Regions from separate parts of the Rhodopseudomonas telluris genome, predicted to be linked through region 2. Evidence: predicted binding sites of a transcription regulator. Region 2 holds the regulator's gene; each other region holds the start of a gene.

Region 1 (7,645 bases), 110 kb from region 2:
CGCAGGCGCGGACGCAGCGCGAGCAGACGATGCACTTTGACGCATCATAGGTGAAGTACGGATTGCTTTCGTCGAGGCCGGGATTGGGATGCTTCTCGCCGGAGTAACCGTAACGCACGTCGCGCAGGCCGACCGCGCCGGCCATGTCCTGCAGCTCGCAATCGCCGTTGGCCGAGCAGGTCAGACAGTCGAGCGGATGATCGGAGATGTACAGCTCCATCACGCCCTTGCGGATCTGCTTCAGCCGCTCGGTCTGGGTGTGAACGACGAGGCCGTCGGCGACCGGCGTGGTGCACGATGCCGGCGTGCCGCTGCGGCCGTCGATCTCGATCAGGCACAGCCGGCACGAGCCGAATGCGTCGACCATGTCGGTGGCGCAGAGCTTCGGGATCGCGGTGCCGATCTCCATCGCGGCGCGCATGATCGAGGTGCCCTCGGGCACGCTGACGCTGCGGCCGTCGATCGTCAGCGTCACCATCTTTTCGGAAGGCGAGCGCGGCGTGCCGAAATCGGTTTCGTGAACCAGGGCCATATCGTCGTCCTTTATTCCGCGGCCTGCAGGCGGCGCGGCGCGAGGCCGAAATCTTCGGGGAAATGCGTCAGCGCGGACAGCACCGGATAGGGCGTCAGTCCGCCGAGCGCGCACAGCGAGCCGAACTTCATCGTGTTGCAGAGGTCTTCGAGCACGGCGATGTTCGCGGCGGGCTTGTCGCCGGCGATGATCTTGTCCACGGTTTCGGCGCCGCGCGTCGAGCCGATCCGGCACGGCGTGCACTTGCCACAGGATTCGTGCGCGCAGAATTCCATCGCGAACCGCGCCTGCTTGGCCATGTCGACGGTGTCGTCGAACACCACGACGCCGCCATGCCCGACCATGCCGCTTCGTGCAGCAAAGGCCTCGTAGTCGAACGGCGTATCGAACAGCGCGCGCGGGAAGTAAGCGCCGAGCGGACCACCGACCTGCACGGCGCGCACCGGCCGGCCGCTCAGCGTGCCGCCGCCGATGTCGTCGATCAGTTCGCCGAGCGTGATGCCGAACGCCACCTCGAACAGTCCGCCGTGCTTGATGTTGCCGGCAAGCTGGATCGGCTTGGTGCCGCGCGACCGGCCCATGCCGCAATCGGCGTAAGCCTGCGCGCCGCCATCGAGAATGTACGGCACCGCCGAAAACGTCAGCACGTTGTTGATCACGGTCGGCCGGCCGAACAGGCCGTGATGCGCCGGCAGCGGCGGCTTGGCCCGCACCGTGCCGCGCTTGCCCTCGAGACTCTCCAGCATCGAGGTCTCTTCGCCGCAGATATAAGCGCCGGCGCCGACCCGGACTTCGATGTCGAACGAATCGGTCGAGTGGCAGATGTTGTCGCCGAGGAAGCCGGTCCGCCGCGCGCAGTCGATCGCGGCGTTCATGGTCTCGATGGCGTGCGGGTATTCGGAGCGGATGTAGATGTACCCCTTGGTCGCCCCGACGGCGATACCGGCGATCGTCATGCCCTCGATGATCATGAAGGGATCGCCCTCCATCAGCATCCGGTCGGCGAAGGTACCACTGTCGCCCTCGTCGGCGTTGCAGCAGATGTATTTCTGGCCGCGGCCGGCCTGGGCGACGGTCCGCCATTTGATGCCGGTCGGAAATCCGGCGCCGCCGCGGCCGCGCAGCCCCGACTTTGCCACATCATCGATGATGGCTTCGGAGTTCATTTTCAGCGCGCGTTCGAGCCCGCGATAGCCGCCATGCGCGCGGTAGTCGTCGATCGAGCGCGGATCGACGATGCCGCAGCGGACGAAGGTCAATCGCGTCTGCCGCTTCAGCCAGGGAATCTCTTCCGTCAGCCCCTGCTTCAGCGGATGCGGAGTATCGTTGATCATCGCATCGAGGATGGTCGGCACATCCTCCGGCGTCACCGGTCCGAACGCCACGCGCCCCGCCGGCGTTTCGACTTCCAGCATCGGCTCCAGCCAATACAGCCCGCGCGAGCCGGGCCGCACCAGATCGAGCCCCAGTTCGCGCTCGTGCGCCACGCGGCCGAGCTCCGCGGCAACTTCGTCAGCGCCGACGGCCAAAGCCCCGGAATCCCGCGGGATAAACACACGGAGCGTCATCGCTGCGCCTCCGCCATCAGCCGGTCGAGCCGCTTGGTATCAAGCCGGCCGACCACGCGATCGTTGAGCATCGCAGCCGGCGCGGTGGCGCACAGTCCGAGGCAATACACCGGCTCCAGGGTCACCGAGCCATCCGCGCAAGTGCCGCCGAACGCGACGCCGAGCCGCGTTTCCGCATGCACCGCCAGCGCATCGCCGCCCGCGGCCTGGCACGCTTCGGCGCGGCACAACTTCAGCACGTGCCGGCCCGGCGGCTCGCGGCGGAAGTCGGGATAGAAGGTGAGCACGCCATGCACCTCGGCGCGCGACAGGTTCAGCGCCTGCGCCACCATCGGCACGGCCGCCTCCGGCACATAGCCGAACGCCTCCTGCAAGGCATGCAGGATGACCAGCGTCGGTCCTTCCTTGTGCGCCAGCGCGGCGATGATCTCGCTCGCGCGTGTTGGATCCCAAGCTTCATGGCGCATCGGCGTTTCTTCCCGGCTTTGTTCGGGACCGATGAAAATAAGAATCGTTCAAGGAATCAATAAAGCTGTCGCATGCTGCGATAAGGAAACGGTATCGAGAGAGGGGACGGAACCCTCAGACATCGCTCTCGAGCGAGGGTGCGACTTCCCGCGCCACCTGCATCAACGCTGCAACCAGCGGCGTGTAGGGCTCCCGCGGCGGCACGACCAGGCCAATGCTGTAGGACACCACCGGATCGATGATCGGGATGGTGCGAACGCCGTCGCCGAGGCCCAGCGTTTCGGCGAGCTTGGCCGGCATGACGCTGGCCCAGCGGCCGGTTTTCACGTGAGTATAGAGGACGATGATCGAATTCGACGTCAGCGTCGGATGCGCGATGGTGCCGGCGGCGCGCAGCGCGCGGTCGATAATGCGGCGGTTCTGCATGTTCGGCGTCAGCAGGCACAGCGGAACCTGGCCGACTTCTTGCCAAGTCACTTGCTCGCGATCGCCGAACAGGCCGTCCGGCGAGGTGATCAGCCGGTAGCTCTCCTGATACAGTGGAACGCTGCGGACTTTGCCGAGTGGCTCGTTCTCGATGTAGGTCAGCCCCGCGTCGGCCTCGAGGTTCTCGAGCAGGCCGAGGACCTCCGAAGACGTGCAGGACAGGATGCTGAAGCGCACATTGGGATGCCGCGCGCGGAACGGCGTGGTCAGTTGCGCCACCATGCCGAGCACGGTCGGGATCGCGGCGATCCGCAACTCGCCCGACAGCTCGCCCTTCAACGCGCCGATGTCCTGGCGCATCGCACGGGCGTCGCCGACGATGCGACGGGCCCATTCCAGCGTGCGCTCGCCTTCCGGGGTGAAACCGAGAAAGCGCGAGCCACGCTGCACCAGCATGACGCCGAGGATCTCCTCGAGTTGCTTGATGCTGGTCGACATCGTCGGCTGGGTTACGCCGCAGGCTTCGGCGGCGCGGCCGAAATGCCGTTCCTTGGCGAGCGCAAGCAGCAGCTCGAGCTTGTCGATCAAGTCCGTCCCTCGGAAATTCTTGAAGAGGAGGGACTTTTGCCCCAATGGGCGGCCGCCGGCAAGGTCGGCGGGAACGGCGGACGGCGCGCGCTGCGCGACGTCTCGTAGATAAAACCCCGCCTCCCGATTGCGGCATCGGAAGTGCGGGGCCAGTCAGGGGAGAGACGAAGCCCCGCGCGCAACGAACAATAGCATCGCGCCAAGCATCGTCAGGTATCTAAGTAGCCGATTATGACAGTTCCGGATTGAGCTGAATCAAACCGGGTGCCTCTTTCGGGTCATGTCCGCGGCGGTCAGGCGACACTCGCGGACCGGCGTGCGTAGCAATGGAAGCCGCCGTAGATGCCCGAGCGGTCGCGGTCGAAGCCGATCGCGCTGCGTTCCGCGTCGCGGTGCCAGACCTGCTGCAGCGGCGACAAGGCTTCGGTCTCGAGCGGTGACTCCGCTCCGGCGGTGCGGAAGATCACCCGCACCGAATCCTTGCCGGACCGATCGATCGCGTCCCACAGCGCGCGGATTTCCTCGGGCGCCATCCAGTCCTGCGAGTCCAGCAGCACGACGGCGTCGATCTGTCGGGCCGGCAGGCTTTCGAGAAAGACACGCAGGTTTTCGTGCACCGGAATGATCAGCCCGGCGCCGGAGCGCATCCGCGCGTAGCGGCTGCGCTGCAGATACAGCGGAAGGCAATCGTCACCGGGGCCCGGATAGCGCCGGCTCAGCGCCTGCCAGGCGAAGTAATTGGTCTCGTTCGGATAGACGTTGATCAGGCGCAGCAGGCGCTGATGCAGCACTTCGTTGAGCGGCTGATTGCCGCCGAGCAGGTCGCGCTGCTGCGGCGGAATGCCGAGGCTGAACAGCAGCGCCGGCGTGCGTGTCAACAGCCGCGCGAATCCCGAATGGAACAGTCGGTCGACGCGCTGCAACGCATCCTGCCGCTCCAACGAATCCGGCGCCGCTTCGAGAAGCGCCTTCAGGTCGATCTTGGCGAATTTCGCCAGCAGATGCGCGAAGCCGATGAAGCTGCCGAGCGCGCCGTGCCGATAGAAGCCGTCGGTGAAGTAACGATAGCGCGGCCGGCCGCGGAAGTCGCGTTCGTCCCAGTAGCTGCGCGCATCGCGGTCGAGTTGCGGCCGCAGGCGCTGGCGATACAGGTCGGCGTTGTCGTCGGCTTCGCCTTCGCCGAAGAAGCGCCAGAACTGGTCGTAGTCCGGCAGCGCGCGCAGCCCTGCGAGCTTCAACTTCAGCAGCGCCAGATGCGCCTCGTTGAGATCGACCGCGAACACCTGCGCCGGCTTGGCGGTGAGGTAGGACAGCGCGTTACAGCCGCCCGACGATATTGTCACGATGGTGGAGCCGATCGGCAGTTGCAGCGCAGCAAGATCCGCCTCGGGGTCTTCCCAGATCTGGGTGTAGACCAGCCGTCGGAACCAGATCGAAAACAGTCGGTCCCAGATCGTTGACTCGCTGCGATCCTTGCTGTTGCGGACCGCGTCCGCGATGAGTTGCTGCGTATTCATACCGTCCTCGACTCGGTCATCGGTCGAGAATAGCCGCGTAGCAATGCAGTTTTGCGACAGTCGGCAGGTCTGGAGCAGGAGTTGAAACAGGTCCTGGAACTGCCGGCTGTCATCACCCTGTCGTCGCAAAATCGGATGGAGAGCGGACGATTCCACCTGCGCGAGGGTGCATTCCATGACGATGGTCCGGTCTGAACTCACAGTCGATCCGTCCTGGCCGGTCGACGCGACGACGCGGATGAACCGGATGTATCGCTATCAGCGGCACATCTACGATATCACCCGTCGGTACTATCTTCTTGGTCGCAACGAGCTGATCAGCAGCCTGGCGCCGCCCGCCGGCGGCCATGTGCTCGAAATCGGCTGCGGCACCGGCCGCAATCTGGTCGCCGCTGCCCTGCGCTACCCCGAGGCGCGGTTCTACGGCTTCGACGTCTCGACCGAGATGCTGACCTCGGCGATCGGCGCCATCGCGCGTGCTGGCCTCAATGGCCGAGCCAAGGTGGCGCATGGCGATGCGACTAACTTCACCGCGCAAGGCGTGTTTGGCCAGCCGGTGGCGTTCGATCGGGTGATGATCTCCTACAGCCTGTCGATGATTCCGGATTGGGTTGCGGTGATCGAACATGCGATCGCGAGCCTGAAGCCGGGCGGACAATTGCATATCGTCGATTTCGGCGATCAGTCCGGGTTGCCTGGTTTCGCCCGCCACGCGCTGCAGCATTGGCTGGCGCTGTTCGGCGTCACCCCGCGCGATCAGCTCGAGGCGACGCTGGCACAGATCGCGGTGCGCACTGGCGCCGGACTGAGCTTCGACCGGCCGTATCGCGGCTACGCCCAGGCCGCGGTGCTGACGCTGCCGACGCGACGCCCTGCATGACCGGGTGGCTCGCGCTGCTTGCCGCGGGCCTGATGGAGATCGTCTGGGCGCTAGGACTAAAGCACTCGGACGGCTTCACGAAGCTCTGGCCCGCGCTCGGCACGCTGGTGGCGATCGCCGCCAGCTTCGGCCTGATGAGTATCGCGCTGAAGTCGCTGCCGTTCGGCACCGCCTATGCGGTGTGGACCGGCATCGGCGCCGCCGGCAGCATCGTGGTCGGCATGGCGCTGTATGGCGAGCCCGCCAATGCGCTGCGCGTGCTGTGCCTGTCGATGATCGTTGCCGGCATGATCGGCCTCAAGCTCAGCACGCCGGCCTGACCCCACCGCGCCCAGACCAAGGCGGCGATTGACAAAGCAGGTCCGCCCGCCTTTGATCGTTCCGTTCAGGTGTGCCGGGAATCGTCCGGCACAGGGAAGCCGGTGCAGACGCCTTTTGGGGTGTCTCAAGCCGGCGCTGCGCCCGCAACTGTAGGCGGCGAGCGATCCTTCATCATGCCACTGACCCAAGCGAGGGCCGGGAAGGCGAGGGATTGCGACGACCCGCGAGCCAGGAGACCGGCCTGAGCCACGTCATCTTCCAGCGTGCGGTGCGCGCGGCTGGGGCGGTCCGCCGCATGGGTGACAGGAAGCTGCTCACCGTTCGGGGACTCTCATGTCAGACATACTCGCTCCTCCCACAGTCGCTGTCGCTCGTCCGGACGGATTCCGCGTCCGGCTGGTCGCCGTGCTCGGCGGCCTGGTGATCGCCAATATCGCCGCCTGGGCCTGGGCCCTCACCGCCTTCGCCGGCCAGCCGGTGCTGATCGGCACCGCCGTGCTGGCCTACAGCCTCGGCCTGCGCCACGCGCTCGACGCCGATCACATCGCGGCGATCGACAACGTCACCCGCAAGCTGATGCAGGAGGGCAAACGCCCGGTCGCGGTCGGCTTCTTCTTCGCTCTCGGTCACTCCACCGTGGTGCTGGTGGCGTCGCTGGCGATCGCGGTGGCGGCCAATTCGCTCACCGAACGGTTCGCCGGCTACCGCGAGATCGGTGGCATCATCGGCACCTCGGCCTCGGCGCTGTTCCTGTTCGCGATTGCTCTGGCCAATCTGTCGGTGCTGAGCGGCGTCTACCGCGCGTTCAAAAAGGTGCGGGCTGGCGAGGTCGTGCACGATGACGACATCGATCATCTGCTGCAGCAGCGCGGCTGGCTGGCGCGGCTGTTTCGGCCGCTGTTTCGCTTCGTCTCGAAGAGCTGGCAGCTCTATCCGATCGGCCTGCTGTTCGCGCTCGGCTTCGAGACCGCCAGTGAGATCAGCCTGTTCGGCCTCGCCGCCAACAATGCGGGCACCATCTCGCATTGGTCGATCCTGATCTTCCCGGCGCTGTTCGCTGCCGGCATGACGCTGGTCGATACGCTCGACGGCGTGCTGATGCTCGGCGCCTATGGCTGGGCCTATCGCAATCCGGTGCGCAAGCTGTACTACAACATGACCATCACCTCGGTGTCGGTGCTGGTCGCCATCGTGATCGGCGGCATCGAGACGCTCGGCCTGCTGGCCGGCCGGCTGCATCTCGAAGGCGCGTTCTGGGAATGGATCACCGAGCTCAACGAGAATTTCGGCGCGCTCGGCTACGGCATCGTCGCGCTGTTCGTCGCCAGCTGGATCATCTCCACCA
Region 2 (7,645 bases):
CTCGATAAGGAAGGCCTGGTGCAGTGGCCGATGGTGATGGGCGCCATCGTTCCGGTCGTGAACCTCGAAGGCATCAAGCCGGGTGAGCTGGTGTTCGACGGCGAAACTCTGGCCAACATCTACATCGGCAAGATCACCAAGTGGGACGATCCGGCGATCGCCAAGCTCAATCCGAAGCTGAAGCTGCCGTCCGACGCCATCACGGTCGTCCGCCGTTCGGACGGTTCGGGCACCACCTTCAACTTCACCGACTATCTCTCCAAGGTCAGCGCCGACTGGAAGACCAAGGTCGGTTCGGGCACCGCGGTCGAATGGCCCGTCGGCGTCGGCGCCAAGGGCAACGAAGGCGTTGCCGGCAACGTCAGCCAGACCAAGAACTCGATCGGCTACGTCGAGTACGCCTACGCCAAGCAGAACAAGCTGACCTACACCGGCCTGATCAACAGCACCGGCAAGCCGGTTCAGCCGACCATCGCGGCGTTCCAAGCTGCGGCGGCCAACGCCGACTGGGCCAAGGCTCCGGGCTATTACCTGATCCTGACCAACCAGCCGGGCGAAACCTCGTGGCCGATCACTGCCGCGACCTTCATCCTGATGCACAAGGAGCCGGTCGACAAGGCGGCGTCCGCCGAGGCGATCAAGTTCTTCAAGTGGGCGTTCGAGAAGGGCGGCAAGGCTGCCGAAGAGCTCGACTACATCCCGATGCCGGAACCGGTCGTCAAGCTGATCGAGAAGACCTGGTCGTCGGATATCAAGAGCTGATCTGAACCATCGGTCGTGCGACCGGCTTCGGCCGGTCGCACGGTTGCTCCCGGCTTTCGGGATTACTTTCCAACTATCTGCGATCCGGCCCGCACCGGCCGGTTTCGAGGCCGCACTGAGGGGCGCAGTGCGGATGAGGCCCTGGCCGCAGACGCGGCCTGGCGCTCGGTTCAACCAGAAATCTCCAGGCTACGCGGCTCGTTTATCGTAACCTGCATCAGCGCAAGGAGACAGGCGTGGCGGACATGGCAGTAGACAGCACGGGGCTGCAAGCGGCGGCTGGACCTTATGATCGGGCCCGCGCCCTGAGTGCCTTCAAGCTCAGCGACTCGGCGTTCTACTGGACCACCCGCGCCTGCGCGATCTCGGTCCTGCTCATCCTCGGCGGCATCATCATCTCGCTGATGGTCGGCGCCTGGCCGGCGCTGCGCGAATTCGGCTTCTCCTTCCTGACCACCGCCCGCTGGGCTCCCGCCAACGATCCGCCGGTGCTCGGCGCACTCGGCCCGATCTACGGCACGCTGGTGACCTCGGTGATCGCGATGGTGATCGCCATCCCGGTCGGCCTCGGCATCGCGATCTTCCTCACCGAGCTGTGCCCGATGTGGCTGCGTCGCCCGATCGGCCTCGCCATCGAACTGCTCGCCGGCATTCCGTCGATCATCTACGGCATGTGGGGCTTCTTCGTACTCGGCCCGTTCCTGGCCAATCATTTCCAGCCGGCGATGATCGCGCTGTTCGATGGCGTGCCGGTGCTCGGCACCATCTTCGCCGGGCCGCCGTCCTATCTCAGCCTGTTCAATGCCTCGCTGATCCTCGCCATCATGGTGCTGCCGTTCATCACCGCGATCTCGGTCGATGTGTTCAAGACCGTGCCGCCGGTGCTGAAGGAAGCCGCCTACGGGGTCGGCTGCACCACCTGGGAAGTCGTCCGCAAGGTGGTGATCCCCTACACCCGGGTCGGCGTGATCGGCGGCATCATGCTGGCGCTCGGCCGCGCGCTCGGCGAGACCATGGCGGTGACCTTCATCATCGGCAATTCGTTCCGGATTTCCGGCTCGATCTTCGGTCCCGGCACCACCATCTCGGCGGCGATCGCGTCCGAGTTCGCCGAGAGCGACGGCCTGCATCAGTCCGGCCTGATCCTGCTCGGCCTGCTGCTGTTCATTCTGACGTTCATCGTGCTGGCGGCCGCGCGCCTGCTGCTGCTGCGGCTCGAACTGAAGGCGGGCAAGTAATCATGTCGACGACCCAAGCCGTCAATCCGATCTACAAGCGCCGCCACCGCACCGACGTGATCATCAAGGTGCTGTGCTCGGCCGCCGCGCTGTTCGGCGTCACCTGGCTGGCGCTGATCCTGTTCACGCTGTTCTGGAACGGCCTCGCCGGCCTGCATCTGCAGGTGTTCACCCAGAACACGCCGCCGCCGGGCTCGAACGAAGGCGGCCTGCTCAACGCCATCGTCGGCTCGATCATCATGACGGTGCTGGGCGTCGGCATCGGCGCGCCGCTTGGCCTGTTCGCCGGCACGTACCTCGCCGAATACGGCAAGCACGATCGGCTCACCTCGGTGATCCGCTTCATCAACGACATCCTGCTCAGCGCGCCGTCGATCATCATCGGCCTGTTCATCTACGGCGCGGTAGTGGTGACGATGGGGCGGTTCTCGGCGCTCGCGGGTTCGCTGGCGCTGGCCGTCATCGTCATTCCGGTGGTGGTGCGGACCACCGAGGACATGCTGCTGCTGGTCCCGAGCTCGCTGCGCGAAGCGGCTTCCGCGCTCGGTCTGCCGCGCTCGCTGGTGATCCGCCGGATCGCCTACCGCGCCGCCCGGGCCGGTCTCATCACCGGCATCCTGCTGGCCACGGCGCGCGTCGCCGGCGAGACCGCGCCGCTGCTGTTCACGGCGCTCAGCAATCAGTTCTTCAGCTTCGACCTGACCAAGACGATGGCCAACCTGCCGGTGACCATCAACAACTTCGTTCAGAGCCCCTACGATTACTGGAAGCAGCTCGCCTGGACGGGCGCTCTGCTGATCACCCTGACCGTGCTTGCCCTGAATATTGGTGCGCGCATCATCGGCGCCGAGAGGACCACGAAATGACCGAGATTTCGATTGCCACCACGCTGCCGAGCGGACCTGGCCCCGCCATCGCCAGCCAGCCCGACGGCCCGGCCAAGGTGGTGGTGCGCGATCTGAACTTCTACTACGGCCAGAACCACGCGCTGAAGCACATCAACCTCGCGCTCGCCACCAACCGGGTTACCGCCTTCATCGGCCCGTCGGGCTGCGGCAAGTCGACCCTGCTGCGGATCTTCAACCGGATGTACGATCTGTATCCGGGGCAGCGCGCCGAGGGGCAGGTGATGCTCGACGGTCAGAACGTGCTGGATCCGAAGCTCGACCTCAACCTGCTGCGCGCCCGCGTCGGCATGGTGTTCCAGAAGCCGACGCCGTTCCCGATGACGATCTATGAGAACATCGCGTTCGGCATCCGGCTGTACGAGAAGATCTCCAAGTCGGAGATGGACGGCCGCGTCGAGAAGGCGCTGCGCGGCGCCGCGCTGTGGACCGAGGTCAAGGACAAGCTCGGGGCCTCCGGCCTCAGCCTGTCGGGCGGCCAGCAGCAGCGTCTGTGCATCGCCCGCACCATCGCGGTGCGGCCCGAAGTGATCCTGTTCGACGAGCCGTGCTCGGCGCTCGATCCGATCTCGACCGCCAAGATCGAAGAGCTGATCGACGAACTCAAGGAAGACTACACGATCGCGATCGTCACCCATAACATGCAGCAGGCGGCCCGCGTCTCGGAGTCGACCGCGTTCATGTATCTCGGTGAGCTGATCGAGTTCGGCCCGACCAACAAGATCTTCACGTCGCCGAACGATCGGCGGACCCAGGATTACATCACCGGCCGCTTCGGCTGACGCGCCAGGCGCGAGGAGAACGGACATGGGCTTCGAGCACACCACCAAGGCGTTCGACGGCGACCTTCAGGAACTGACCCGCATGGTCGCCGAAATGGGCGGTCTGGCCGAACGCCAGATCGTCGACTCGGTCGACGCGCTGGTCCGGCGCGACGTCGCGCTCGGCGCGCGCGTCGTGGCGGCCGATCAGGAAATCGACCAGATGCAGCGCGCGATCGAAGAGCGCGCGGTGCTGACGATCGCGCGGCGGCAGCCGATGGCGGTCGACCTGCGCGACATCGTCGGCGCGATGCGGGTCGCCACCGACCTGGAGCGGATCGGCGATCTCTCCAAGAACATCGCCAAGCGCGTCAACGCCATCGACAGCGACTTCCACCCGCTGAAGCTGATCCGCGGCCTCGAGCACATGACCGATCTGGTGCAGTCCCAGGTCAAGGCGGTGCTGGACGCCTATACGGCGCACGATTTGCCCGCCGCGATGGTGGTGTGGAACGGCGACGAGGAAGTCGACGCGATCTGCACCTCGCTGTTCCGCGAGCTGCTCACCTACATGATGGAAGATCCGCGCAACATCTCGTTCTGCATCCACCTGATGTTCTGCGCCAAGAATATCGAGCGGATCGGCGACCACGCCACCAACATCGCCGAGACGGTGTTCTACATGATCGAAGGCCAGCAGATTCTGGACAAGCGCCCGAAGGGCGACATGACCACCTTCGCCAACGCCACGCCGGGCAACTAACGTATCGTCCGCGAACCGCGGACGGTGCCCAACGATGAAGACGAGGACGACATATGGGCGCGCGCATTCTGGTAGTTGAAGACGAGGAAGCGCTGACCACGCTGCTGCGCTACAATCTGGAATCCGACGGCTACGACGTCGAGACCGTCGCACGCGGCGACGACGCCGATACAAGGATGAAGGAGCGGATTCCGGATCTGGTGGTGCTGGACTGGATGCTGCCGGGCCTGTCCGGCATCGAACTGTGCCGTCGCCTGCGGGCGCGGCCGGAGACCAAGCAGCTACCGATCATCATGCTGACCGCGCGCGGCGAGGAAAGCGAGCGCGTCCGCGGGCTCGCCACCGGGGCCGACGACTACATCGTCAAGCCGTTCTCGGTGCCGGAACTGCTGGCGCGGGTGAAGGGTCTGCTACGGCGCGCGGCGCCGGAGCGGCTCGCCACCGTGCTGTCCTACGGCGATCTCGAACTCGACCGCGACAAGCGTCGCGTCGCACGCTCCGGCCGGCCGATCGACCTCGGTCCGACGGAGTATCGCCTGCTCGAGTTCTTCCTGGAGCATCCCGGCCGGGTGTTCAGTCGGGAGCAGCTGCTCGACGGCGTCTGGGGCCGTGACATCTATATCGACGAACGCACCGTCGACGTGCACATCGGCCGGCTGCGCAAGCTGCTCAACCCCGGCCGCGAACAGGACCCGATCCGCACCGTCCGCGGCGCGGGTTACGCGCTGGACGACCGCTTCGCCAAGGCGGAAAGCAGCCCGTCCTGATTGTTAGTTCGATCGGGATCGAGCGCGAAGGTGGCGTGAGCGACGCAGCGCCTGAACGGTAGCTCATCGGTAGCCCGCATGAGCGGAAGCGACATGCGGGGGTGACCGGTGCTTCCCGCATATCACTTCCGCTCATGCGGGCTATGATTTTGACGCCATCACAGCCGAGATCCTCCGCGAAAGCGGAGGATCTCGGATTGCAGCGGGGGCGTGTGGAGCAACTGGCGCTCTGGAATGCTGGGTCGCCCGTCTTGCGCAGGCGCTGCCGTTTGAGCGGCGACTAACATGGCGCCCAAGCGGCGCTGGTATCAGTGCCCTCTCCGCTCGCGGGAGAGGGCAGCCTCGGCGCCGGCCGCCCGTGCGGTCGGGTGAGGGGGCGTGTTACCGCGTGGTCTTCGGGGCAGCGCGGCGGCGGTCGCCGACGGGCTGGTAGGCGATGCGCGAGTGGTGCGCGCAGTAGGGCAGGCCGGGCAGCGACTTGCCGCCGCAGAAGAAGAATTCCGGATTGCTCGGATCGCCGATCGGCCAGTGGCAGGTGGCTTCGTTGAGCTCGAGCAGCGACAGCCGCTGGTTCATCGGCACCACGTTGTCGTAGGTGACCGGTTCCGGCTCGGCCTCGACTTCGAACACATGCGCGAGCGCGGTGTTGCCGCGCGCCACCGGACGTGTGACCCGCATCATATGCTGGGCCGGACGCGCCTTGCGCGGGCGCGGCGCGGCTGAGGTCGGGCTCTTGGCCCGGCCCGACAGGCCGAGACGGTGCACCTTGCCGATCACGGCGTTACGCGTCACGTTGCCGAGCTCCGCGGCAATTTGACTCGCCGACAGCCCGCCTTCCCATAATTTCTTCAACTGCTCGACGCGCTCGTCCGTCCAGGTCAATGCCGTCATCGTTCTATCCCTTCCTGCCGCGCGGCGCTGGTTCAGCGCGGAACCGCAGCTGTGAGGTCGTCCAAATGTCTTGCCGGCAGAATCCCTTAGCCCTCGCCGGACGACCATTGCCGCCCGGGCGATACGCACCCACCGAGAGCTCAATAAGGATTACAAACCGCGCACGAGATGTCGTACCCGACAGCCAAAACGCTACAATATGCCGTGACTCACGCGCAAGAGTCAGACCTGGTGCGTCCACACCTTCTCATCAAGTGAGTCATAACCGTCACAGCGGCGATGTTGCGGCAGCCCCGACGCAGGTCGTTGAAAGCCCCGGTTGACAGGCACTTCAGCGCACCTAGAATGTCCCTACGTGCCGCCTGGAAAGGCGGCACGTTTCGTTTTCGGGGTACGTTGGCCCGTGACCGCGTCGCAAGCGGCCGGCCGGCGGCCCGCTTTTCCGATTGGATCGGCCATGTCGAGCGCAGCTTCTACGTCCCATCTTTTGCCGGTATTCGCCAGGGCGGACGTCGCCTTCGAGCGCGGCGAGGGCGTCTGGCTGCACGGCGCCGACGGCGAGCGCTATCTCGACTTCACCAGCGGTGTCGCGGTCAATTCGCTCGGCCATTGCCACCCGCATCTGGTCGAGGCGCTGCAGCAGCAGGCGACGAAGCTGTGGCACATGTCGAACCTGTTCAAGAGCCCGGACGGCGAGCGGCTGGCGGCGCGGCTGTGCGAACAGAGCTTCGCCGACAAGGTGTTCTTCGCCAATTCGGGCGCCGAGGCGATGGAATGCGCGCTGAAGATGGCGCGGCACTATCACTTCTCGAAAGGCGCGCCGGAGCGCACCCGCATCATCACCTTCGAGGGCGCGTTCCATGGCCGCACGCTCGGCACGCTCGCGGCGACCGGCTCGGCCAAGTATCTCGAAGGCTATGGCGAGCCGCTGAGCGGCTTCGACCAGGTGCCGCTCGGCGACATCGAAGCGGTGAAGAAGGCGATCGGCCCGCACACCGCCGCCATCCTGATCGAGCCGCTGCAAGGCGAGGGCGGCGTGCGCTCGCCCGAGACCGCGTTCTTCCGCGCGCTGCGCGAGCTGTGCGATCAGCACGGCCTGCTGCTGATTTTCGACGAGGTGCAGACCGGCATGGGCCGCACCGGCGAGCTGTTCGCCTACAAGCGGATCGGCGTCACGCCGGACCTGATGTCGCTCGCCAAGGCGCTCGGCGGCGGCTTCCCGATCGGCGCGTGCCTGGCGACCGCCGAGGCGGCAACCGGCATGGCGCCGGGCTCGCACGGCTCGACCTTCGGCGGCAATCCGCTGGCGGTGGCGTCCGCCAATGCGGTGCTCGACGTGATGCTGAAGCCCGGCTTCTTCGACCACGTCAAGAAGATCTCGGTGCTGCTGAAGCAGAAGCTCGCCGGCGTGGTCGATCGCTTTCCGCAGGTGCTGAGCGAAGTGCGCGGCGAGGGGCTGCTGATCGGCCTCAAGGCCGTGGTGCCGTCGCCCGATCTGGTCGCCGCGCTGCGCGATCAGAAGCTGCTCACCGTCGGCGCCGGCGACAATGTCGTCCGC
Region 3 (7,645 bases), on a different contig from region 2:
TCAAGGGCACGCAGCTGCTCGGCCGGCCGCAGCCGCGGGTGCACGAAGCGGAAGCCTCGACGCTCGACCTGCGCGACATCAAGGGCCAGGAAAGCGCCAAGCGCGCGCTGGAGATCGCCGCCGCCGGCGGACATCATCTCTTGATGGTCGGCTCGCCGGGCTCCGGCAAGTCGATGCTGGCGGCGCGGCTGCCGTCGATCCTGCCGCCGCTGTCGCCCGCCGAACTGCTCGAAGTGTCGATGATCGCCTCGGTGGCCGGCGAGATCCGCGACGGTGCGTTGACGGCGCGGCGGCCGTTTCGCGCGCCGCATCATTCGGCCAGCATGGCGGCGCTGACCGGCGGTGGCATCAAGGCGCGTCCCGGCGAAATCTCGCTGGCGCATCAGGGCGTGCTGTTTCTCGACGAACTGCCCGAATTCGATCCGCGCGTGCTGGATTCGCTGCGCGCGCCGCTCGAGACCGGCGAGGTCGCGGTGTCGCGCGCCAACGCCCGCGTCACCTATCCGGCCCGCGTGATGCTGGTGGCGGCGATGAATCCGTGCCGCTGCGGCCGCGCCTACGAGCCGGGCTACGCCTGCAAGCGCGGCCGGGTCGAACGCTGCAGCGCCGACTATCAGTCGCGGATTTCGGGCCCGCTGATGGACCGCATCGATCTGCGCATCGAAGTCCCGGCCGTCACCGCCGCCGACCTGATCCTGCCGCCGGCCGCCGAAGGCTCGGCCGAGGTCGCGGCCCGGGTCGCCGCGGCGCGCGACCTGCAGCGCCGCCGCTACACGGCGCTCGGCCTGCCGCAGATCCGCACCAACGCCGAGGCCCCGGCCGCGGCGCTGGAAACCGTCGCCCAGCCGGATTCTGCCGGGCTGAAGCTGCTGCGCGACGCCGCCGAAACCATGCGGCTGTCGGCACGCGGCTATCACCGCGTGTTGCGCGTCGCCCGCACGCTGGCCGATCTCGACGGCAGCGAAACGATCGGCCGGCTGCACCTCGCCGAGGCGCTGTCCTACCGGGCGCTCGGCGAAGACATCCGCAGCGCGGCATGATGGTGAATCGGATTCGCCGCGTATCAACCTGCTGGTAACGACCTTTGTTTACGCTCTGCGAACCATAGCCCTGCGTATCGGGGCTGGCGTTGGCGAGGCGTTGTGATGTTGCGTTTCCGAGTTCTGGCCTCGACCGTTCCGCTGCTGCTGCTCGGGCTGTTCGCGCACAGCGAACTGATCGCCGGGCCGCAGCCCTGCATCTCGGCCGGCGACCGCACGGTGCAGATCGCGCCCGCCTCCTGGATGGCGCAGCTCCATGTCGGCTTCACCGACGATCCGTCCCAAGCGACGGTCCGGGTGCAGATCGTCGACGATCCGGATGCAGCCGACTTCGCGGTCTCCGACGACGCCGCCAATGACGAGCAGAGCGCCTGCGCGGCGGGGCCGGACAATCGCATGGTCGCGATCGCCGCGCATCCGTCGGCGGGCGAGCCGGTGATCTACCTGACCCACGACGCCGACAGTGGCGCGGACTACCGGATCTACGTGCGTTCGGCGAAGTTCAGCGAACGTGAAGCCGCGGCGCTGCTGGTCGGCGCCTCCACGCGCCACCTGCCCATCAGCACCGCATCGCTCGGCCGCAACTCTTAAGCTTCGGTCAACCCTGTCGGCATTGCGCGCCGAATCGCGCGTGCGCCTCAAACTCTTTGCAACGCGGACGTTCGATACTGCCGGGCAGAAATGCCGGAGGATCGAGTGGGCGCATGAGGCGGGGGCTGCGGATCGGATCGAGACGCCGCGCTTGGGCGCGCCGGTTTCCGCGGCTGGCCGTGGCGCTGCGCGCCGGGCTCGTATTCGCCGCGGCTTTCGCCGGCGCGTTTGGGCTGATCAGCATCGTCGTCCCGCACAGCACGCCGCAAGTCGCCACGCTCGGCGTGAGCCTGCTGATGGGTTTGTTCTGCGTCGCGCTGGCGGTGCAGAGCCTGCGGCTGCGCCGACTGCACCAGCAGCTCCGCAGGGTGATCCTGCACAACGAAACCCTGGCCGACCGGAACTGGGAGCTGCAGGAATCCAACGACCTGAGCCGCGCCCGGCGCGACACATCCGACAAGCCGGCGGCCATGGGCGAGACCGACGCGACCCGGCGCGCAAAATCCCGGCTGCTCGCGATAGCGTCGCACGAAATGCGCACGCCGCTGGGCGGCATCATCGGGATGAGCCGACTGTTACTCGACACGCCGCTGTCGCCCGAGCAGGCGACCTATGCGCGCGCGGTGAAGACGTCCGGCGAGTCGCTGCTGTCGCTGATCGACGAATTCCTCGACGACGCGCGGATCGATGCCGGCCGGATCGAGCTCGAGCACGCGCCGTTTGGACTGACGCCGCTGATCGAGGAGATCACCGAACTGCTGGCGCCGCGGGCGCAGGCGCGCGGCCTCGAGATCGCCGCCGACGTCGATGAGCGGCTGCCCGCACAGGTCGTCGGTGACGCCGCGCGGCTGCGTCAGGTGCTGCTCAATCTCGCCGGCAACGCCATCAAGTTCACCACCGAAGGCGGCGTCGCGCTGATCGTCAGTCCAGGCGAACGGGACGGCGGGATCGACGTCGTGGTACGCGACACCGGAATCGGCATCGCGCCGGAGGCGCAGCAGCGGATCTTCGGCGAATTCGAACAGGCCGACGAGGCGATCGCCCGGACCTATGGCGGCACCGGACTTGGCCTCAGTATCAGCGAACGGATCGTCCGCCGGATGGGAGGACGCATCACGCTGCGCAGCGAGCCGGGCGTTGGGAGCAGCTTCACGGTTTCGCTGCCGCTGGCCGCAGCCGGCGGTGGGGACGTCGCGCGCCTCGCCCCGCCAGATCTGAGTGGTCAGGCCGTGCTGATCGCCGCGCCGCTGACCGTCGAGGCCGAGCTGGTCGCGCAGCGGCTGCAGCGTTGGGGCGCGCGGACCCGCGTCCTGCGGGATCCGGAGGATGTACGCGCCTCGCTGCCGGATCAGTCCTGGGCGGCGATCCTGATCGATATCGGTTTCGGCCGGGATGTCGCCGAGGCGCTGGCGCAGGACGTCATGGCCGATGTGGCGCAACGTATCTTGCTGCTGACGCCCGCGATGCGGTCCGAGTTTCTTCCGGACTTGCCCGCCGCGTTCACCGGCTATCTGGTCAAGCCGCTGCGCGCGGCCTCGCTCGCCGCACGTCTCGGCGGCGCGCTGATCGATGTCGCCGCGCCCGGAATCGCCGACGGCGAGCCGCCCGGCTTCGACCAGCCGAACATTGCGCCGAGCGGCCTGTCGGTGCTGATCGCCGAAGACAACGACATCAACGCGCTGCTGATCCGCGCGATGCTGAACCGGCTGGGCCATCGCGCCGTGGTGGTCACGGACGGCCGGCAGGCCGTGCAGCATTGGCTGGCGGCGCAGCGCGAGCGCACGCCGTTCGACCTGATCCTGATGGATCTGCAGATGCCGCGTCTTGACGGCATCGCCGCGAGCCGGCAGATCCGCGCGCAGGAAACAACCACCGCGGCGCGGCCGACACCGATCCTGGCGCTCACTGCCAACACGCTGGCCGAGGATCGTGATGCCTGCCTGGCGGCCGGCATGGACGGCGTGCTGATCAAGCCGCTCGACCGCGACAAGCTCGCCGACGTGCTGGCCGACATCGCCGCGATGCGGCCGATCGCCGTGTAGCCGCGGCAGCCTGTTACCAAACCGACATCCCGGTGTCGAAGTTCGGCGACATGTCATGCGCCGGCAATCGATGTGTCACAACGCTGTCGGAACCCCGTGATTTTTGATGCGCGCCGGCCGCGCACCTCGATTCGGTTGCAGGCGGTCACGAGGATGCCATGCACACCGACCAATTCGCCCGCTCGAAGAAGTTCATCAAGCTGCTGCGCCCCGAAGTGGCCGGCGCGGCGGCGCAGACCGCGATCACCTGGTTCAAGCCGGCGCTGAAAATCGGCGACCACGGCAAGCCGATCGCGCAGCCGACCCTGACGCCGGCGACGCTCGGCCGGCTCGGCGCGCTGGAGGTGCGGCTGGCGCAGAAGAAGCAGGACATCAAGCGCGCCCAGAAGCTGCGCTACCGCGTGTTCTACAAGGACGGCACCGCGATCGCCGACGCCGCCACGATGCTGGCGCGGCGCGACAAGGACGCGTTCGACAAGATCTGCGAGCATCTCCTGGTGATCGATCATGCTGCCAAGCCGTCGCTGAGCGGCAAGCAGCCAGTGGTCGGCACCTACCGGCTCCTCCGCCAGGAGATCGCCGATCGCCACGGCGGCTTCTACACACAGAACGAGTTCGACATCGCCGGCATGATCGCGCGGCACCCGCAGCTGCGCTTTCTCGAGCTCGGCCGTTCCTGCGTGCTGCCGCCCTATCGCAACAAGCGCACCGTCGAGCTGCTGTGGCACGGCATCTGGAGCTATGTGCGCCAGCACGGCGTCGACGTGATGATCGGCTGCGCCAGCTTCGACGGCACCGATCCGGAGCGGCTGGCGCTGCCGCTGTCGTTCCTGCATCACTACGCCGCCGCACCCGAAGCCTGGCGCGCGAGGGCTCATCCGTCGCGCTATGTCGAGATGAACCGGATGCCGAAGGACGCGGTCAACCAGAAGGCCGCGCTGCGCGAACTGCCGCCGCTGATCAAAGGCTATCTGCGGCTCGGCGCCTCGATCGGCGAGGGCGCGGTGATCGACCATCAGTTCGGCACCACCGACGTGCTGATCATCATGCCGGTCTCGGCAATCAGTAGCCGCTACATCGAGCACTTCGGCGCCGACGCGACGCGGCACGCGGCATAGCACGGACTATCCAACCAAACAGTCGTCATCCCCGCGAAGGCGGGGATCCAGTATTGCAGAGCGTCTGCGTTCAGCATTCAGTTAATAACGAGCGCTCTGGGATACTAGGTCGCCCGGTCAAGCCGGGCGATGACGGCGGGGAATGGGGCGGCTGCCACAACTCACCTCCGGCGCTCACAACCTACCGTCATTGCCGGGCTTGACCCGGCAATCCATCCTCTTCGCAAGAAGCTCGTCGACGACGCGCTACGCGCTTCGCGCGCGATGGATGCGCGGGCCTTCGCCGCGCCGAAGGGGCTACGGCCCCGCAGGCGGGTCGGGCCCGCGCATGACAGGTAGTAAGTGGCGCTATAGCCGCCGCAGCGAGACCGAATCGACCACGTGGTCAGCGCCCTTTTTAAGAATCAGCGTCGCGCGTGGCCGGGTCGGCAGGATGTTGTCTTCGAGGTTGGCCAGGTTGGTGCGTTCCCAGATCGCGATCGCGGTGGCGGTGGCTTCCTCGTCGGACAGCGGCGCGTAGCGATGGAAGTAGGACCGCGGGTCGTGGAACGCGGTGTCGCGCAGCGCCAGGAAGCGCTTGATGTACCAGTCGCGCAGGACCGGCTCGTCGGCGTCGATATAGACCGAGAAGTCGAAGAAGTCCGACACCACCGGCACCGCCTTGCCGTCGCGCGGCAGCCGGCCGGTCTGCAGCACGTTGACGCCTTCGACGATCAGGATGTCGGGGCGGTCCACCACGGTGAACTTGTTGGGCACGATGTCGTAGGTGAGATGCGAATAGATCGGCGCCTTGACCTTGCGGCGACCCGACTTGATGTCGCTGAGGAAGCCGAGCAGGGCGGGCAGGTCGTAGCTCTCCGGAAAGCCCTTCTTCTGCATGATGCCGGCCCGCTCCAACACCGCATTGGGATGCAGGAAGCCGTCGGTGGTGACGAGATCGACCTTCGGGCGCGGCGACCAGCGCGCCAGCAGCGCCTGCAGCACGCGCGCGGTGGTCGACTTGCCGACCGCGACCGAGCCGGCGACGCCGATGATATAGGGCATCTTGCGTTCGACCACGCCGAGGAAGCGGCGCTGCGCGTAGTAGAGCTGCTGCATCGCCCCGACATGGATCGACAGCAGCCGCGACATCGGCAGATAGATCTCCTCGACCTCGGTGAGATCAAGCCGGTCGTGCATCGATTTCAGCGCGGCGATCTCGGCGGCGTCGAGCGTCATCGGCGTATCCTGGCGCAGATTGGCCCACTCCGACCGCGAGAAGGTGCGGTAGGGATTGTAGTGGTGCAGTTCCGACCTGGCATCCATCGCGGGGTCCTCGCCTTGTTTGTCCGTGACCGGCTTTTGTTGTTGTTGCGGCCGCTGGCCGATGTGGAGATCGTGATCGGGCGAGACCGCCGGCCCCGCCCGCAGAACTAATCGCGCTTGCGCGAGGCTTTTTCTTCGAGACCCGACATCGAGGTGCGCTGACCGAGCGCGGCCTCGACCTCGTCGAGCGTCACACCGCGCGCCTTCAGCAGCACCAGCATGTGGAACAGCACGTCGGCGGCCTCGGCGATCAGATGGCCGCGGTCGTTCTCGACCGTGGCGATCACCAGCTCGACGGCTTCCTCGCCGAACTTCTTGGCGCAATGCTCGGCGCCCTTGTCGAGCAGCTTCTTGGTGTAGGAGGCCTCGCCGCCGGAGGCGGCCCGCGCATCGATGGTGGCGGCGAGATCGTGGAGGGTGAAGCGGGCCATACGCGTACTCTACAATTCTGCCGGCGCTAAGTTATCGCACCGGTCGACGTGACGCCAGAAATCGAGCTCAAGGATCCAGCCGCATGGGCAATCCGGCCCGAAGCATATGATCCTTGGCCTGACGAATGGTGTATTCGCCAAAATGGAAGATCGAGGCCGCCAGCACCGCGGTGGCGTGGCCCTCGCGGATGCCGTCGACCAGGTGATCGAGATTGCCGACGCCGCCCGAGGCGATCACCGGGACGCCGACGCTATCGGCGATGGCGCGGGTCAGCGGCAGATCGAAGCCGGATTTGGTGCCGTCGCGGTCCATCGAGGTCAGCAGGATTTCGCCGGCGCCGAGCGACACGACTTCCTGGGCGAATTCGATCGCGTCGATCCCGGTGCCCTTGCGGCCGCCATGGGTGAAGATCTCCCAGCGGTCCTTGTTCGGCACCCGCTTGGCGTCGATCGCCACCACGATACACTGATCGCCGAACTTCTCGGCGGCTTCCTTGACGAATTCGCGCCGCGCCACCGCGGCCGAATTGATCGAGACCTTGTCGGCGCCGCTGCGCAGCAGTGTCTTGATGTCGTCGACGGTGCGCACGCCGCCGCCGACCGTCACCGGCATGAAGCAGGCTTCGGCCGTGCGCCGGACGACATCCAGCATGATGCCGCGGTTCTCATGGGTGGCGGTGATGTCGAGGAAGCACAGCTCATCCGCGCCGGCGGCGTCATAGGCGATCGCGGCTTCGACAGGATCGCCGGCGTCGCGCAGATCGACGAAGTTGACGCCCTTGACGACTCGGCCGTCCTTGACGTCGAGGCAGGGAATGACGCGGACCTTGAACATCGCGGCGGTCCTTAAGCGGCCTTGGCGGCGCCGATCAGCGCCAGCGCCTGCGCCGGATCGAGCCGGCCGTCATAGAGAGCGCGGCCCGCGATGGCGCCTTCGAGCTTGTGGGCGCGCGGTGAGAGCAACGTCTTCACATCCTCGATCGAGGCGAGGCCGCCGGATGCGATCACCGGGATCGAGATCGCCTCGGCCAGCGCGATGGTGGCGTCCCAATTGATGCCCTTGAGCAGGCCGTCGCGGGCGATGTCGGTGAAGATGATGGCGGCGACGCCGGCGTCCT

Evidence for each region. Region 2 encodes PhoB, which activates phosphate uptake and scavenging genes when phosphate is short. Its sites were predicted from a motif close to TGTCATNNANCTGTCAT; they were not measured.
Region 1: the regulator PhoB is predicted to act here: its motif matches at 5,207-5,223, upstream of ACFFJ6_RS00305 (BtaA family protein).
Region 3: the regulator PhoB is predicted to act here: its motif matches at 3,747-3,763, upstream of olsB (l-ornithine N(alpha)-acyltransferase).

What each region holds. Positions count from the first base shown of each region.
Region 1 is NZ_JBHLWM010000001.1:58,838-66,482, forward strand. Features, by position in the region: gene fdhF (formate dehydrogenase subunit alpha) at 1-532, opposite strand, end outside; gene ACFFJ6_RS00290 (formate dehydrogenase beta subunit) at 544-2,100, opposite strand; gene ACFFJ6_RS00295 (formate dehydrogenase subunit gamma) at 2,097-2,567, opposite strand; gene ACFFJ6_RS00300 (LysR family transcriptional regulator) at 2,683-3,582, opposite strand; gene ACFFJ6_RS00305 (BtaA family protein) at 3,876-5,099, opposite strand; gene ACFFJ6_RS00310 (class I SAM-dependent methyltransferase) at 5,275-5,979, shown strand; gene ACFFJ6_RS00315 (DMT family transporter) at 5,976-6,299, shown strand; cobalamin riboswitch at 6,350-6,559, shown strand; gene ACFFJ6_RS00320 (HoxN/HupN/NixA family nickel/cobalt transporter) at 6,634-7,645, shown strand, end outside.
Region 2 is NZ_JBHLWM010000001.1:168,084-175,728, forward strand. Features, by position in the region: gene pstS (phosphate ABC transporter substrate-binding protein PstS) at 1-762, shown strand, start outside; gene pstC (phosphate ABC transporter permease subunit PstC) at 999-2,000, shown strand; gene pstA (phosphate ABC transporter permease PstA) at 2,003-2,866, shown strand; gene pstB (phosphate ABC transporter ATP-binding protein PstB) at 2,863-3,687, shown strand; gene phoU (phosphate signaling complex protein PhoU) at 3,713-4,429, shown strand; gene phoB (phosphate regulon transcriptional regulator PhoB) at 4,483-5,196, shown strand; gene ACFFJ6_RS00805 (GcrA family cell cycle regulator) at 5,578-6,087, opposite strand; gene ACFFJ6_RS00810 (aspartate aminotransferase family protein) at 6,545-7,645, shown strand, end outside.
Region 3 is NZ_JBHLWM010000003.1:400,665-408,309, reverse strand. Features, by position in the region: gene ACFFJ6_RS08655 (YifB family Mg chelatase-like AAA ATPase) at 1-1,040, shown strand, start outside; gene ACFFJ6_RS08650 (hypothetical protein) at 1,146-1,631, shown strand; gene ACFFJ6_RS08645 (ATP-binding protein) at 1,745-3,673, shown strand; gene olsB (l-ornithine N(alpha)-acyltransferase) at 3,832-4,791, shown strand; gene coaA (type I pantothenate kinase) at 5,140-6,096, opposite strand; gene ACFFJ6_RS08630 (phosphoribosyl-ATP diphosphatase) at 6,204-6,527, opposite strand; gene hisF (imidazole glycerol phosphate synthase subunit HisF) at 6,595-7,362, opposite strand; gene hisA (1-(5-phosphoribosyl)-5-[(5-phosphoribosylamino)methylideneamino]imidazole-4-carboxamide isomerase) at 7,374-7,645, opposite strand, start outside.